DNA from 2 places in the Microbacterium aurugineum genome. Region 2 is predicted to be linked to the other one. Evidence: riboswitches for the same ligand, from Rfam matches in the RefSeq annotation. Region 2 holds a riboswitch; the other holds the start of a gene.

Region 1 (7,389 bases), 830 kb from region 2:
TACGGGGGATGTCCGAGCCGAATCCGCGCGCTTCCATCGCGAGCGCCAGTTTGGAGCCGCGCCTCACGGCGAACACGAGCAGCACGAAGGCCATGGAAAAGAACCGTCGGAGCACGCCCCGGTCCCCCACACCGCGCGCACGACGAGCCAGGCTCATGGTGCGCCAGTCATCCAGGAACAGGCCCAGCATCCGCGTACCGGCCAGGATGCCCAGCACGAAGCGACTCGGGAGCTTGGCGACCTGGGCCAGCGCATCGGCGAGTTCGGTCGGGTCGGTGCCGCCGAAGAGCAGGATCGTGGGCAGCCCGAGCGCGACCACGCGCAGGCTCACCGCGATCGCGAGGGTGATGGAGTCCTCGCTGATCGTCGCGAACCCGAAGGTCCAGTAGATCCGTCCGGCCGGTTCGGCGTACAGCAGCATGCTCACGCCGGCGATCGGCGCGAAGATCATGATCGGGAGCAGCCTCCTCAGGACCGTCGAGGGACGCAGTCCGGTCAGCGGCAGGCACAGCAGCTGCAGGACGATCGCGGCCAGCGCGCTCGTGATGTCGATGGACGCGAACAACGGCACCGACAGCAGCACGGCGAGCACCAGCTTCGTCACCGGGTTCACCCCGTCGAGCCATACCGGCCGTGCGGTCTCGATCGCCGTCACGCTGCCGCCCCCAACTCGATGCGATGACCACCCAGATGTCGGACCACGGCATCGTCGTGCGTCACCGCGATGATCGACCGTCCACGCGTGATCTCCTCCTGCAGGAGCGCGACGAGGGAGATCCATCCACGCCGGTCCTGACCGAACGTCGGCTCGTCGAGCACGATCACTTCCGGTGCACCCGCCAACGCTGTCGCGACGGACAGCCGCCGCTTCTGGCCGCCGGAGAGCGTGAACGGGTTGGCCAGCGCGAGTGGCGCGAGGCCGAGTCGCTCGAGGAGATCGTCGACCACGGCGTCCGTCCTCGCACGGTCCCAGCCGAGCGCGCGCGGCCCGACAGCGAGCTCGTCACGCAGCGTCTGGGTGAGGAACTGGTGCTCCGGCTCCTGGAAGACCATGCCGATGCGCGTGAGCAACTCGCGCGACGTCCACCGGATCGGGCGGGTGCCTTTGCGCCCCGCCAACTCGGGTGCCGACCGCACCTCTCCTGCCTCTTCGGGGATGAGTCCGGCGAGCGTGAGCGCAAGGGTCGATTTGCCCGCCCCGTTGGGCCCGGTGATCACGGTCGCGTTCGCCCGCGGTACGTGCAGGTCGAGTCCCGCCTGCACGACGACGCCCGCTTCCCTCGCAATCGCGAGCCCGGAGGCGGAGAGCGCATCGGCTGCCGTCACCCGCTCCAGCACGGGCAGGTCGACGCCCCGCTCGGGCACCCACACCCCCGCATCGGCGAGCACATCGCCGTGGACCGCGAACACGTGCTCGGGCGGTCCGTCCGCGAGCAGCCCGCCGTCGGCCGCCAGCACGATCACACGCGTCATCAGATCGACCCAGACCGGCGTGCGATGCTCGACGACGATCAGTGTCGCACCCGAGGAGACCACGGCCCGCTCGACGCTCGCCCGCACCTCGCGCACGCCCTCGGGGTCGAGGTTCGCGGTCGGCTCGTCGAGCAGCAGCAGGCCCGGACGCATCGCGAGCACGCCGGCCAGCACCAGTCGCTGCTTCTGGCCGCCCGAGAGCGCCTTCGTGGGACGCTGCGGCGAGACGTCGAGGCCCACGGCGTCGAGAGCCTCCGCGACTCGGTCCGGGATCTCGGATGCCGCGACACCGAGATTCTCGCAGCCGAACGCCACATCATCGCCGACTTTCGACAGCACGATTCCGGCATCGGGGTCCTGGAGGACGAGCCCCACACGACCGTGCCGCGATTCCGGGGACGCGCCGTCGATGCGCAGGGCACCGGTGCGCTCCCCCTCGTCATCGCCGCCCAGGACGCCGGCGAGACCGGCGAGCAGAGTCGACTTGCCCGCGCCCGATGCGCCGAGAAGCAGCACCCGCTCGCCCGGTTCGATCGTGAACGAGACGTCGGCGACGGCGGGGCGCTTTCGACCGGCATACCGCCAGCCCCAGCCCGCAGCCTGCACGCGGGCCGGGGCGGCGAAGCTCACGCTCAGACCTCGCGCACGTGCTCTCGCCCGACGGCGAAGCGGTTGAGTGCGCCGGTGACGGCGAGGGCGCGCACGAGCAGCCACCCGACCACGCCCGCGAGGATCGCGCCCGAGATGACGACGCTGACCAGATAGATGGTGTTGAACTCGAGCGACTTCAGGATGTTCGGCGAGCTGCCGTAGAACAGCTCGAACACCCAGGCGGCGACCGCTGCGCCGACACCCGCGAGCGCGGCGACCACGATGCCGAAACGACGATAGAAGAAGAGCGCGAAGATGATCTCCGCACCGAGGCCCTGCACGATGCCGGACAGTACGGTCGAGACGCCCCACACGTTGCCGATCAGCATCGACACGATCGCCGCGACCAGCTCGACCACCAGCGCGGCGCCCGGCTTGCGGATCACGAGGCCGCCGACGACGCCGCCGAGCAGCCAGATGCCGACGGCGATGCCGCCGAGACCCGGCGTCAGGGCGTCAGCGGCGCCGAACCAGGCGTACCCGATGGTGTTCCAGCCCCAGAAGACGAGGCCGATCGCGACGCCGAGGACGGCGGCGACGACGATGTCGACGACGCGCCAGCGCCAGATCGACGTGGGTCGCAGACCGTTCGCGGCGGATGCCTGCTTCGCGGATGCGGACGTGGACGTACTCATCTGAACTCCTCCCTGCGCTGGCATGACCCAGATCAGGTTCGACGGTCGAAGCGCGATTCGCTCCCTCTCAGCCCGGCTCGCCGGACTCCCGTGGTTGTGCTGATGATCTTACCCGGTGGCGACACCGGCGTGGCGACAGGGCTTCGCGCCGCGGAACACGCCGGGGATTGGGTACCGTAAACGAGTGACCGCTTCAGATCCCGCCGACGAGGCGACGGGCGTCGTCAGCGACGACGGCTCGCGGACGGCCGCCCCCTCCGGGCCCGTGGACGACCTGGCGATCGCGTCGGACCCCGCCGCCCCCGCATCGGAGAGCGCCGCACCCTTCGCCGCCGATCGACTCTTCGCCGGCGACACGCCCCCGTCGGATCCCTCCGTCGTCTCCGCTGTCCCGGTCGACGCCGCCGCGATCGGCGCGCTGTTCACGGTCGACCGGACGCCCGCACGACGTCGCGGCACGGCTTCGTCGGACGACCCCGCGTCGGCGTCCGATCCGGAGCCCGTGCTCGACCCGGAGCCCGTGCACGACCCGGAACCGGCGGATGGTCCCGCGACTCCGCCACTCACGAAGCCGCCCTTCCACCCCCGCCGACGCGGCGAGGGTGAGGAGGCGCAGGAGCCCGATGAGGCCGAGGCGCTCGTCGACGGCGCGGCCGTGCAGTGGGCCGACGGCACGACGGGCGCGACCGCACTGACCTGGGTCGATGCCGCCGCCGTCGGTGCGCACACGGCCACGGCGACGTTCGAGCAGACCCCGGAAACCGAACAGAACGGCGGGCTCCTCCGTGGGGCTCGCTTGCGGCCGGCCATCGCTCGCCCGGGAATCCTGGTGCCGCTCGTCGCGCTCACCGCGCTGGTCGCCGGCTATGCGGGCACGACGTTGCTCTGGCCGCTGCACGAGGTGCCGCCGACGGCGCAGTCCGTCGAGTTCGACACGGTTCCCGCTCCCGCCGCGACGATCACCTGGCCGAGTGAGGGCAGCGCGTCCGTCGGCATCGCCGGGCTCACCACCGCGGCGTCGATCACCGATCCGGTGAGCATCGCGAGCATCACCAAGGTCGTGAGCAGCTTGATGGTTCTCGACCGCATGCCCCTCGCCCTCGGCGAGCAGGGGCCGGAGTTCGGCTTCAGTTACCGCGACAGCGTGGACTACTGGAACTACCGGCGCAGCGATCAGTCCGCACTGGATGTCCCCGTCGACGGCGTCCTCACCGAGTACCAGATGCTCCAGGGCACCCTCCTCGGGTCGGCGAACAACTACATCGACCGGCTGGCCTCCGAGATCTGGGGCTCGGACCAGGAGTTCGCGGCCGCCGCCGAGGTGTGGCTGCGCGATCGTGCGCTCACCGACATCACGGTGGTCACCCCCTCCGGGTTCGACGAGCGCAATGTGGCGACCCCTGCGGCCCTGATCAAGCTCGGCGAGCTGGCCATGCAGAACCCCGTGTTCGCGGAGATCGTCGGCACCCGGTCAGTGGACCTCCCGGGTGCGGGCACGGTCGTCAACACCAACGGGATGCTCGCCGATCCGGGCGTCGTCGGCATCAAGACCGGCACGCTGGTCGGCTGGAACCTGCTGACGGCGAAAGACCTGACGATCGGGGACACCACGGTGCACCTGTTCGCGGCGGCGCTGAATCAGGCGGGCGACGACGAGCGCCTCGCTCTCACCCGTTCGCTGTTCGCCGAGACGGAGGCCGCCCTGGATGCACAGGAGGCAGCGGTCGCGAAGGGCACGGTCGTCGGACAGGTCACGACCGACTGGGGCGAGAAGGTCGACGTGGTCACCGAATCCGATGCCGATGTCGTGCTGTGGAACGGTGCTGTCGCCACTGCGACCACGGCCTTCGATCTCGGCGAAAAGCGGGACGAGGACGCCACCGTGGGCACCTTGACCGCGGCCGGACCACTCAACACCGTGACGGTTCCCCTGGTCCTGGCCGATGACGTCGAAGGGCCGAGCCCGTGGTGGCGCCTGACCCACCCCCTGGAACTGCTCGGGATCACAGACGACGGGTCCTGACACTTCGCTCGGCCGAGTACAGCACGACGCCCCATCCCGCGTGAGCAGGATGGGGCGTCTGCGTGATGCCGCTCAGTCGCGAGAGGCGGAGCCGTCGGCCCCCTCCTCGAGAAGCGCCTGGGCAGCAGCCGTCTCGGCGGCAGGAACCTGCGCCCCCACCGACGCGCCGGCGACGGCCGCAGCCGCGTGCACGCTCTCCTCGTCCGCGTCACCGGTGACCACGACGGGCGTCGAGCCGGTGAGGGCCTCTTCGGCGTCGATGTCTGTGGCCGCCTGCTCGAACTGCGACTGGTACAGGCGCCAGTAGGCTCCCTGCGCGGCGATCAGCTCGTCGTGCGTGCCCTTCTCCACGATGTCGCCGTGCTCCATCACGAGGATGAGGTCGGCATCGCGAATGGTCGACAGACGGTGCGCGATCACGAAGGACGTACGTCCCTTGCGAAGGGCGGCCATCGCGTGCTGCAGCAACAACTCGGTGCGGGTGTCGACGGCCGACGTGGCCTCATCGAGGATGAGGATCGACGGCTGTGCGACGAACGCGCGCGCGATGGTGATGAGCTGACGCTCGCCCGCGGAGACGTTCGCGGCATCCTCGTCGAGCACCGTGTCGTAGCCCTCGGGGAGGGCGTGGACGAAGCGGTCGACGTAGGTCGCCTTCGCCGCGGCGAGGACCTCGTCGTCGGTCGCGGTGGAGCGGCCGTAGCGGATGTTCTCGCGGATGCTCCCCGCGAACAGCCACGGATCCTGCAGCACCATGCCGGTGCGCGACCGCAGCTCATCCCGGGTCACCTCGGCGATGTCCTGACCGTCGAGCATGATGCGTCCGCCGCTGAGCTCGTAGAAGCGCATGATCAGGTTGACCAGAGTCGTCTTCCCCGCTCCGGTCGGCCCCACGATCGCGACGGTCTGCCCCGGCTCCACCCGGAACGACAGGTCTTTGATCAGCGGACGATCCGGCGTGTACGAGAATGCGACGTTCTCGAACTCGATGACGCCCTTGCCCTCGACGAGCTCCGGAGCATCGGCATCGTCCGCCTCCTGCTCGTCCGCATCGAGGAGCTGGAACACGCGCTCCGCCGACGCCGTACCCGACTGGACCACCGCAGCCATGCCGCCGAGCTCGGAGAGCGGCTGCGTGAACTGCTGCGAGTACTGGATGAACGCCTGCACATCGCCGAGACGGAGCTGTCCGTTCGCGACCATCAGACCACCGAGCACCGCGATGCCCACGTAGCTGAGGTTTCCGACGAACATCATCGCCGGCATGATGATGCCGGACAGGAACTGCGCCTTGAAGCTGGCCTGGAACAGCTCTTCGTTCTCGGCCTGGAACTTGTCGAGCGCGTCTTTCTCACGTCCGAAGACCTTCACCAGCGCGTGGCCGGAGAACGCCTCCTCGACGCGGGCGTTGAGCCGTCCGACCTTGCGCCACTGCGTGCCGAAGGCCTTCTGCGAGCGCGGACCGATGATGCCGAAGATCACACCCATCAGCGGCAGCGTGATGAGGGCGACGAGCGCGAGCTGCCAGGAGATCGAGAACATCATCACGAGCACGCCGATCACGGTGAGCACGGAGGTGAGCGCACCGGACAGCGATTGCTGCATCGTCTGGGTGATGTTGTCGATGTCGTTCGTGACGCGCGAGATCAGCTCACCGCGCTGCACCTTGTCGAAGTACGACAGGGGCAGACGGTTGATCTTCGCCTCGACCGCCTCGCGCAGACGCCACATGGTGCGCACCATGATCACGTTGATGACGTACCCCTGGATCCAGGTGAGGAACGCCGCGGCGACATAGATGGCGAGGACAGCGGCGATGACCAGGCGCAGCGCGCCGAAGTCGACACCCTGACCGACGGTGAAGTCACCCAGCGCGCCGATCTGATTCGCGAAGTCGTCCTGACCCGCGCCTCGCAGCGCCTCGACCACGACGTCCTGCGATGTTCCTGCCGGGAACCCCGGGGAGTCGCCGTTCGGCTGCCCGAGTTGGATGGAGATGAACCCCTTGTAGACGAGGTTCGTCGCCTCGGCGAGCACCTTGGGCGCGGCGACCGTCAGCACGACGCCCAGCGCACCCAGGATCGACACGAAGACGAACCAGAGTGCCGAGGGCTTCAGCAACCCGATCATGCGCGCGAAGCTCGGCCCGAAGTTGTCGGCCTTGCCCGGCGCGACGCTGTCCCAGTCGCCGGAGTTCTGTCGGGCCTGCTCCGCGAGCTCGGCCTCGTACTTCTCCTCCGCCGTCAGTTCGACCTCGGCCACGGGAGCCGTGGCCTTGCGGCGGCTACGCGTGGGCTTGCCCTGTTCCTTGTTCTGCTCGCTCATGCGTCCACCCCCAGCTGCGACTCGACGATCTCGCGGTAGGTCTCGCTCGTCTCGAGCAGTTCCTCGTGCGTGCCGACGCCCACCATCGTGCCGCCGTCGAGGACGACGATGCGGTCGGCGTCCGTGATGGTGGAGATGCGCTGGGCGACCACGATCTTCGTCACATGCGGGAGCTCCCTCCACAACGCCTGGCGGAGCCGGGCATCGGTGGTCAGATCGAGTGCAGAGAACGAGTCGTCGAAGACGAGGATCTGCGGCTGGTGCACGATCGCACGCGCGATC
Region 2 (7,389 bases):
CGCAGGCTCCGGCTGGACCGTGATCCCGCCGACCTGGCGCCCCGACCTGACCGACAAATGGACGCTGGCCGAAGAGGTCGCGCGCATCCACGGACTCGACCGCATCCCCTCGGTGCTGCCGACGCCGCCGTCCGGTCGCGGGCTCACCGCGCATCAGCAGGGTCGCCGTCGCGTGGCCGATGCCCTGGCCGCCGCGGGGCTCGTCGAGACGCCGTCGTTCCCGTTCACCACCGAGGTGCAGAACGACCTGCACGGTTCCGCGTCGGGGGAGCACCTGCCGAGCATCCGCCTGGCGAATCCGCTCGATGGTCAGGCGCCCTCCCTGCGTCGATCGCTCATCCCCGGTCTGCTGCAGACCGCGCACCGCAACATCTCGCGCGGGCTCACCGACCTCGCGATCTTCGAGACCGGCGTCGTCTTCCTACCCGAGCCCGGTGTGGAGTACGGGACGGAGGATGTGCCGCCCCTGGGGGAGCGCCCGTCGGAAGAGACGCTCGCCGCGCTGAACGCCTCGATCCCGCCGCAGCACCGGTTCGTCTCGGCGCTGCTCACCGGCCACGTGTCACCGCGCCAGCCCGGTCGCCCGGCCGAACCCGCCAGTCTGGTCGAGGCGCTGGACGCCGTCCGTGTGATCGCCGCCGCCGCCGGAGTCGAGATCGACGTCGTGCAGGCCGAGCGTGCCGCACTCCACCCCGGCCGCACCGGATCCCTCCGGATCGCCGGGGAAGAGGTCGGCTACGTCGGCGAGCTGCACCCCGCGGTGGCGGAGGGCGCCGACCTCCCCGGCCGTGCGACCGTGTTCGAGCTGGACCTCGACCGCGTCCTGTCGCTCGCGGGCGGCCGTGTCGTGGCCGCGTCGCTGTCGACGTTCCCTGCTGCCACGCAGGACGTCTCGTTGACGCTGTCGGCCGAGGTGCCCGCCGCGGATGTGCAGGCGGCTCTCGCCGAGGGCGCCGGTGCGATGCTCGAGTCCGTGCGTCTCGTCGACGACTATCGCGGGGAGGGGGTGCCGGAAGGCTCCAAGAGCCTGACGTTCGCCCTGCGGTTCCGCGCCGACGACCGCACCCTCACCGCTGCGGAGGCCACCGAGGCCAAGCTCGCGGGCGTCGCGGTGGCGGCCGAACGGTTCGGGGCGGCGCTGCGCGACTGAGCACTGCGCCGGGCGCGATCTGCTCTGAGCGGAAGCTCTTTCGCGGGTGGTCGATTCCTGCTGACATGAAGCCATGTCGGATGTGCTGATCCTCGGCGGTACGGGCTGGCTCTCGGGGCGGATCGCGCGTCGATGGGTCGATGCCGGTGCGGCAGTGACCTGTCTCGCCCGCGGAACGCGACCGGCGCCCGAGGGTGCCGAGCTCGTGCCCGGAGACCGGGAGGCCGCCGAGGCGTACGACGCACTCGCGCAGCGCGACTGGGACCATGTGGTCGACATCTCCTCGCAGGCGTCGCACGTCGCTCGTGCCGTCGACGCTCTCGGTGCGCGCACGGCACGGTGGACCTATGTGTCCTCGATGTCGGTGTACGCCGATGATGAGACGGTCGGGGCCGACGAATCAGCTCCCCGTCATCCGCCCGCCCGTCCCGGAGACGCCTACGAATACGGGGCGCAGAAGGCCGCGGCCGAAGACGCCGTCTCGGCGCTCGGAGCGCGGGCCTTCATCGTGCGCCCCGGGCTCATCGTCGGGGACGGAGATCCGAGCGACAGGTTCGGATACTGGGCGGCGGCGTTCACGCGCGCCGGCGCGGAGCCGGTGCTGCTGCCACCGCTCGAGGGGAGAGCTGCGCAGGTGATCGATGTCGACGACCTGGCCGAGTTCATCGTGACGGCGACTCGGAGCGGGGTGGTGAACGCGATCGGTGACAGGCATTCGCTCTCCGACATGCTGGAGGCGGTACGTTCGGCAGCAGGGCACACCGGTGACACGGTCGTCGCCGACGAGGACTGGCTCGTCGCTCGGGAGGTCGGGCACTGGGCCGGACCGCGGTCGCTTCCGCTGTGGCTGCCGCCGGAGATGACGGGATTCATGACGCGGTCCAACGCAGCGTTCCGTGCGTCGGGAGGCTCGCTCCGCGCCCTCGCCGACACGATCGGGCGGGTCCTCGTCGACGAGCGCGCCCGCGGCGTCGATCGGCCGCGACGTGCCGGACTCACCCGGGCGGAGGAACGCGCGCTCCTGGCCGATCGCTAGACTGCGAGCAGTGACACGGGGTGCCGCATCCGCGGCTGAGAACAGACCCGTCGAACCTGATCTAGTTCGTACTAGCGAAGGGATGTCGCGATGAGCGATCTTCTGCGTCCTGAATCCACCACCGATCTCGTCGGCTCCGCCGCGGCGCTGTGGGAGGTGGTGCGTGAGGCTCCGCCCTTGACGCATTGCATCACCAACGCGGTCGTCACGGGGTTCACCGCCAACGTGCTGCTCGCCGCCGGTGCGGCACCCGCGATGGTCGACATCGTCGGCGAGGCCGAGCTGTTCGCCGGGGTCGCCTCCGGCCTGCTGATCAACCTCGGCACGCCCACGCCGGAGCAGCGGGCTGCGATCCTCGAAGCCGTCGCCGGCGCGACCGCGTCCGGGACACCGTGGGTGCTCGATCCGGTCGCGATCGGCACCCTGCCGATCCGCACGGCGCTGGCGCATGACCTGGCCAATCAGCGCCCGACCGCGATCCGAGGCAACGCCTCCGAGATCCTCGCCCTCGCCGGAGTCAGCGCGGGTGGCCGAGGTGTCGACGCGACGGACAGCACGGATGCCGCTGCCGACGCTGCGGCTGCCCTGGCGACGAGGACGGGTGCCGTGGTCGCGGTCTCGGGGCCGGTCGATCTCCTCACCGACGGCGAGCGGATCCTGCGACTCGCGAACGGTCACGAGCTCCTGACCAGGGTCACCGGTGGCGGTTGTGCCCTCGGCGCGGTCATGGCCGCGCTCCTCGGCGCCGCCAGGGTGACGGGGCACGATGCGCTCACGGCGGTCGCCGCCGCGAGCCTCGGATACACGATCGCCGCCGAGCATGCCGCAACGACAGCACGGGGTCCGGGCAGTTTCGCGGTCTCGCTGCTGGATGCACTCGCAGCGCTGCGCCCGGAAGACCTCGTCGCCGAGGCTCGCGTCGAGAGCGGTGCACGGTGACCGTCGATCTCTCGCTCTATCTCGTGACCGATCCCGAGCTCTGCGGTGATCGTGGTGTCGTCGAGACCGTCCGTCAGGCTGTGGAGGGTGGTGTGCGCGTCGTCCAGGTGCGGGACAAGACCGCGACGGAGGCCGAGATCGTCGAACAGCTGATCGCGGTGTCGCAGGTGATCGACGGACGGGCGCTCCTCGTCGTGAACGACCGGTTGGATGCTGCCGTCGCCGCCCGCGAACGGGGTGCGCGCGTCCACGGCGTGCATCTGGGGCAGGGCGATGCGTCCGTGCGGCGGGCGCGCGAGGTACTGGGACCCGATGCGCTGATCGGCCTCACGGCGAACAGTGCCGCGCACCTCGAGGCCGTGCTCGCCCTGCCGGTGGGGACGGTCGACTACCTGGGAGTCGGCGTGATCCGTCCCACCGCGACGAAACCGGATCACCCGGCGCCGCTCGGAGTCGACGGATTCCGTGACTTCGTCGCACGCAGTCCGCTCCCGTGCGTCGCGATCGGCGGCGTGGGGCTCGACGATGCCGAGGCACTGCGGGATGCCGGTGCAGCCGGGATCGCCGTGGTCTCGGCGCTGTGCGCGGCGGAAGACCCCGCGGCGACCGCCCGTGCTTTCCGGCGACGGTGGCTCGCAGGTTCCGTTCCGCGTGTGCTGAGCATCGCCGGGAGTGATCCCTCCGGTGGCGCAGGGATCCAGGCAGACATCAAGTCGATCGCGGCCAACGGCGGATACGGCATGGCTGTCCCCACCGCGCTGACCGCGCAGAACACCCAGGGCGTGCGCGGCGTGCACGTGCCGCCGGCAGAGTTCCTCCGCGCCCAACTCGACGCGGTGTCGGATGACATCGTGATCGACGCGGTGAAGATCGGGATGCTCGCCGACGCCGAGGTCATCCGGACGGTCGCTGCCTGGCTCGACCGGGCCCGTCCGCCGATCGTCGTCCTCGATCCGGTGATGGTGGCGACTTCGGGGGATCGGCTCCTGGAGCCGGATGCGGAGCGGGAACTGCGGGATCTGCTCCGTCGCGCCACGCTCGTGACCCCGAACCTGGCCGAGCTCGCCGTGCTCTCGGGGCGCGACGTCGGGGACTGGTCGGAGGCGATCGCCGCTGCGGAAGACCTGTCGACGGATGTGGGGGTCGCCGTGCTGGTCAAGGGCGGACATCTCGCGGGGAACGACGCCCCGGATGCGCTGATCGACGCTCGTCACGGGCGACGTCAGGAGTACAGCGGGACGCGTATCGTCACCTCGAGCACCCACGGCACCGGCTGCTCGCTCTCCTCTGCCCTCGCCACGCTGTTGGCACGGGGTCTGGAGCCGGAGCAGGCGGTCCGCGCGGCGCGGAGCTGGCTGCGTGAATCGCTCCGTGCGGGGGAAGCACTGCGGGTGGGGCGCGGGCACGGCCCCATCAACCACTTCTCCGGACTGTGGGCGCGGGCGGACACGACGAGCGGAGTCGCTGCGTCGGAGGTCGCTGCCTCGGAGGTCGCTGCCTCGGAGGTCGCTGCCGAGTGGTGGGAGCGCATCGCCGACATCCGCGCACAGATCGACGAGTTGCCGTTCATCCGTGCCCTTGCAGACGGCTCGCTGGAGCGCGAGCCCTTCCTCGCGTACCTCGCGCAGGATGCCCTGTACCTGCGCGAGTACGCCCGGGTGCTGTCGGAGGCGGCGCGACGAGCCCCGACGTCGGCTGAGCAGGCGTTCTGGGCGCACTCCGCCCACGGGTCCATCGTGGGCGAGCTCGAACTCCATGCGTCGTGGTTGACGCCGCAGCAGGGGGTGAGCGCTGCGACGTTCGCCGCGGAGCCGTCGGCGGCGACCACGGCCTACCTCGATCACCTCAGGTCGGTCGCATTCGGTGGCGACTACGCCGAGATCGTCGCAGCCGTCCTTCCGTGCTTCTGGCTCTACACCGACCTCGGCCGGCGCCTGCATGCCGGCGAGTTCGGCGAGTACGCGCGGGATCCGCAGCATCCCTTCGCCTCCTGGCTCGCGACATACGCCGACCCTGCGTTCGAGGAGGCGACCGAGACGGCGATCCTCTACGCCTCCGGGGCGGCCGCACGGGCGGACGCCGCGACCCGCGCGAGGATGAGCCGCGTGTTCGAGGTCTCGAGCGCGCACGAGCTGGCCTTCTTCGCCGCACCGATGGAGTTCTCGCCCGCCGGATGACGGCCCGGATTTGCGGTGGCCGCCGGGGCCGCGCTACTGTCGCGACATGCCTTCGGCCGCCACCGCTTCTCCGACGCTCGCTCCGAGCGTCATCGCTGTGCGCCGACGCCGCGGCCGCCGACTGTAGGCGACCCCGCCCTCCTGCCTGCCCCCTTTCGGCGGTGAGTGCCGGTGTCGCCGCCTCCGGCCCCGCCCCTCGGTCCTCCTTTCGAGGAAGACCCGACCGTTAAGGTAGAAGCATGACGTATTCCGTCGCCGTCTCCGGCGCATCCGGCTACGCAGGCGGCGAGATCCTACGCCTCCTGGCAGACCATCCCGACATGGAGATCCGCACCGTCACGGCGCATTCGAACGCCGGGCAACCCCTCGTCGATCACCAGCCGCACCTGCGCTCCCTGGCGCACCTCACGCTGCAGGAGACCACACCGGACATCCTCTCCGGCCACGACGTCGTCTTCCTGGCGCTCCCGCACGGGCAGTCCGGTCAGTACACCGACGCGTTGGGCGACGCCCCGCTCGTGATCGACGCCGGAGCCGACCATCGGCTCACGTCGGCCGCGGCCTGGGACGCGTTCTACGGCGGTGCGTTCCATGAGGCGTGGACCTACGGCGTGCCGGAGCTCCTGGTCGACGGCGTGAAGCAGCGCGAGCACCTCCGGGGTGCGACGCGCATCGCCGCTCCCGGCTGCAACGCCTCCACCGTGAGCCTCAGCCTCGCCCCGGGAGTGGCCGCCGGGGTCATCGACGCCTCCGACATCGTCTCGGTGCTGGCGGTCGGCCCGTCCGGTGCGGGGAAGAGCCTCAAGACGAATCTCCTGGCGAGCGAGATCCTCGGATCCGCGAACCCGTATGCCGTCGGTGGAACCCACCGGCACATTCCCGAGATCCGTCAGGCGCTCGCCGCAGCCTCCGGCGTGGACCCCGACGGCATCCGGATCTCCTTCACCCCGGTGCTGGTCCCGATGTCGCGCGGCATCCTCGCCACCTCGACGGCGCCGATCGCGTCCGGCGCTACGGATGCGCAGATCCGGGACGCCTGGCAGAGCGCGTACGGGGAGGAGACCTTCGTGCAGCTGCTCCCGGAAGGACGATTCCCGCGGACCGCCGACGTGATCGGCGCGAACACCGCGCTGATCGGTCTCGCGATCGACCGTTCCGCCAACCGCGTCACCGTGGTCACCGCCGTCGACAACCTCGTCAAGGGCACCGCCGGCGCTGCCATCCAATCCATGAACATCGCGCTGGGACTGCCCGAGGCCCGCGCCCTCTCACTGAACGGAGTCGCGCCGTGAGCGTCACCGCCCCCGCAGGATTCGAAGCGGCCGGTGTCGCCGCAGGACTCAAGTCGACAGGCAAGCCGGACGTGGCCGTCGTCGTCAACCGGGGACCGCGCAAGGTCGGCGCCGCCGTCTTCACCGGCAACCGTGCCAAGGCGAATCCGATCATCTGGTCGCAGCAGGCCGTGGCTGATCGCGTCGTCGAAGCCGTCGTGCTCAACTCCGGAGGGGCGAACTGCTTCACCGGCTCCTTCGGCTTCCAGACGACGCACCAGACCGCGGAGAAGGCAGCCGAACTCCTCGGGGTCAGCGCCGGCGACGTGCTGATCTGCTCCACGGGGCTCATCGGCACCGGAGACGAGACCTTCCGGGCGAGGGTGCTCGCCGGCACCGAGCAGGCGATCGCCGAGCTCAGCGCAGACGGCGGGGACGACGCCGCTCACGCGATCATGACCACGGACACGGTCGCGAAGACGGCGGTGATCAGCCGCGACGGCTGGACCATCGGCGGCATGGCCAAGGGGGCCGGGATGCTCGCGCCCGGACTCGCCACGATGCTCGTGGTGATCACGACCGATGCCGTCCTCGAACCGCTGCAGGCCGACGAGGCCCTGCGCCGCGCGACCGGGAAGACGTTCGACCGGCTCGATTCGGACGGGTGCATGTCGACCAACGATCAGGTCACGCTTCTCGCCAACGGTGCCTCGGAGGTCGCCCCGGACCTGGACGACTTCGCCGCCGCCCTCAGGGAGCTGTGTCAGGAACTCGCGGTGAAACTGCAGGGTGACGCGGAAGGCGCGAGCCACGACA

Evidence for each region. Region 2 has a riboswitch for thiamine pyrophosphate ahead of thiM (hydroxyethylthiazole kinase). Riboswitches for the same ligand answer to the same signal wherever they lie in the genome.
Region 1: it holds a riboswitch for thiamine pyrophosphate, as region 2 does, so the genes downstream of both, KV397_RS01630 (ECF transporter S component) here and thiM (hydroxyethylthiazole kinase) in region 2, are expected to answer to the same signal.

Annotation. Positions count from the first base shown of each region.
Region 1 is NZ_CP078078.1:338,580-345,968, reverse strand. It holds gene KV397_RS01640 (energy-coupling factor transporter transmembrane component T family protein) at 1-655, opposite strand, end outside; gene KV397_RS01635 (ABC transporter ATP-binding protein) at 652-2,109, opposite strand; gene KV397_RS01630 (ECF transporter S component) at 2,106-2,759, opposite strand; TPP riboswitch at 2,750-2,861, opposite strand; gene KV397_RS01625 (D-alanyl-D-alanine carboxypeptidase) at 2,944-4,782, shown strand; gene KV397_RS01620 (ABC transporter ATP-binding protein) at 4,855-7,107, opposite strand; gene KV397_RS01615 (ABC transporter ATP-binding protein) at 7,104-7,389, opposite strand, start outside.
Region 2 is NZ_CP078078.1:1,170,500-1,177,888, forward strand. It holds gene pheT (phenylalanine--tRNA ligase subunit beta) at 1-1,150, shown strand, start outside; gene KV397_RS05720 (NAD-dependent epimerase/dehydratase family protein) at 1,224-2,186, shown strand; TPP riboswitch at 2,193-2,286, shown strand; gene thiM (hydroxyethylthiazole kinase) at 2,277-3,125, shown strand; gene KV397_RS05730 (bifunctional hydroxymethylpyrimidine kinase/phosphomethylpyrimidine kinase) at 3,122-5,302, shown strand; gene argC (N-acetyl-gamma-glutamyl-phosphate reductase) at 5,542-6,594, shown strand; gene argJ (bifunctional glutamate N-acetyltransferase/amino-acid acetyltransferase ArgJ) at 6,591-7,389, shown strand, end outside.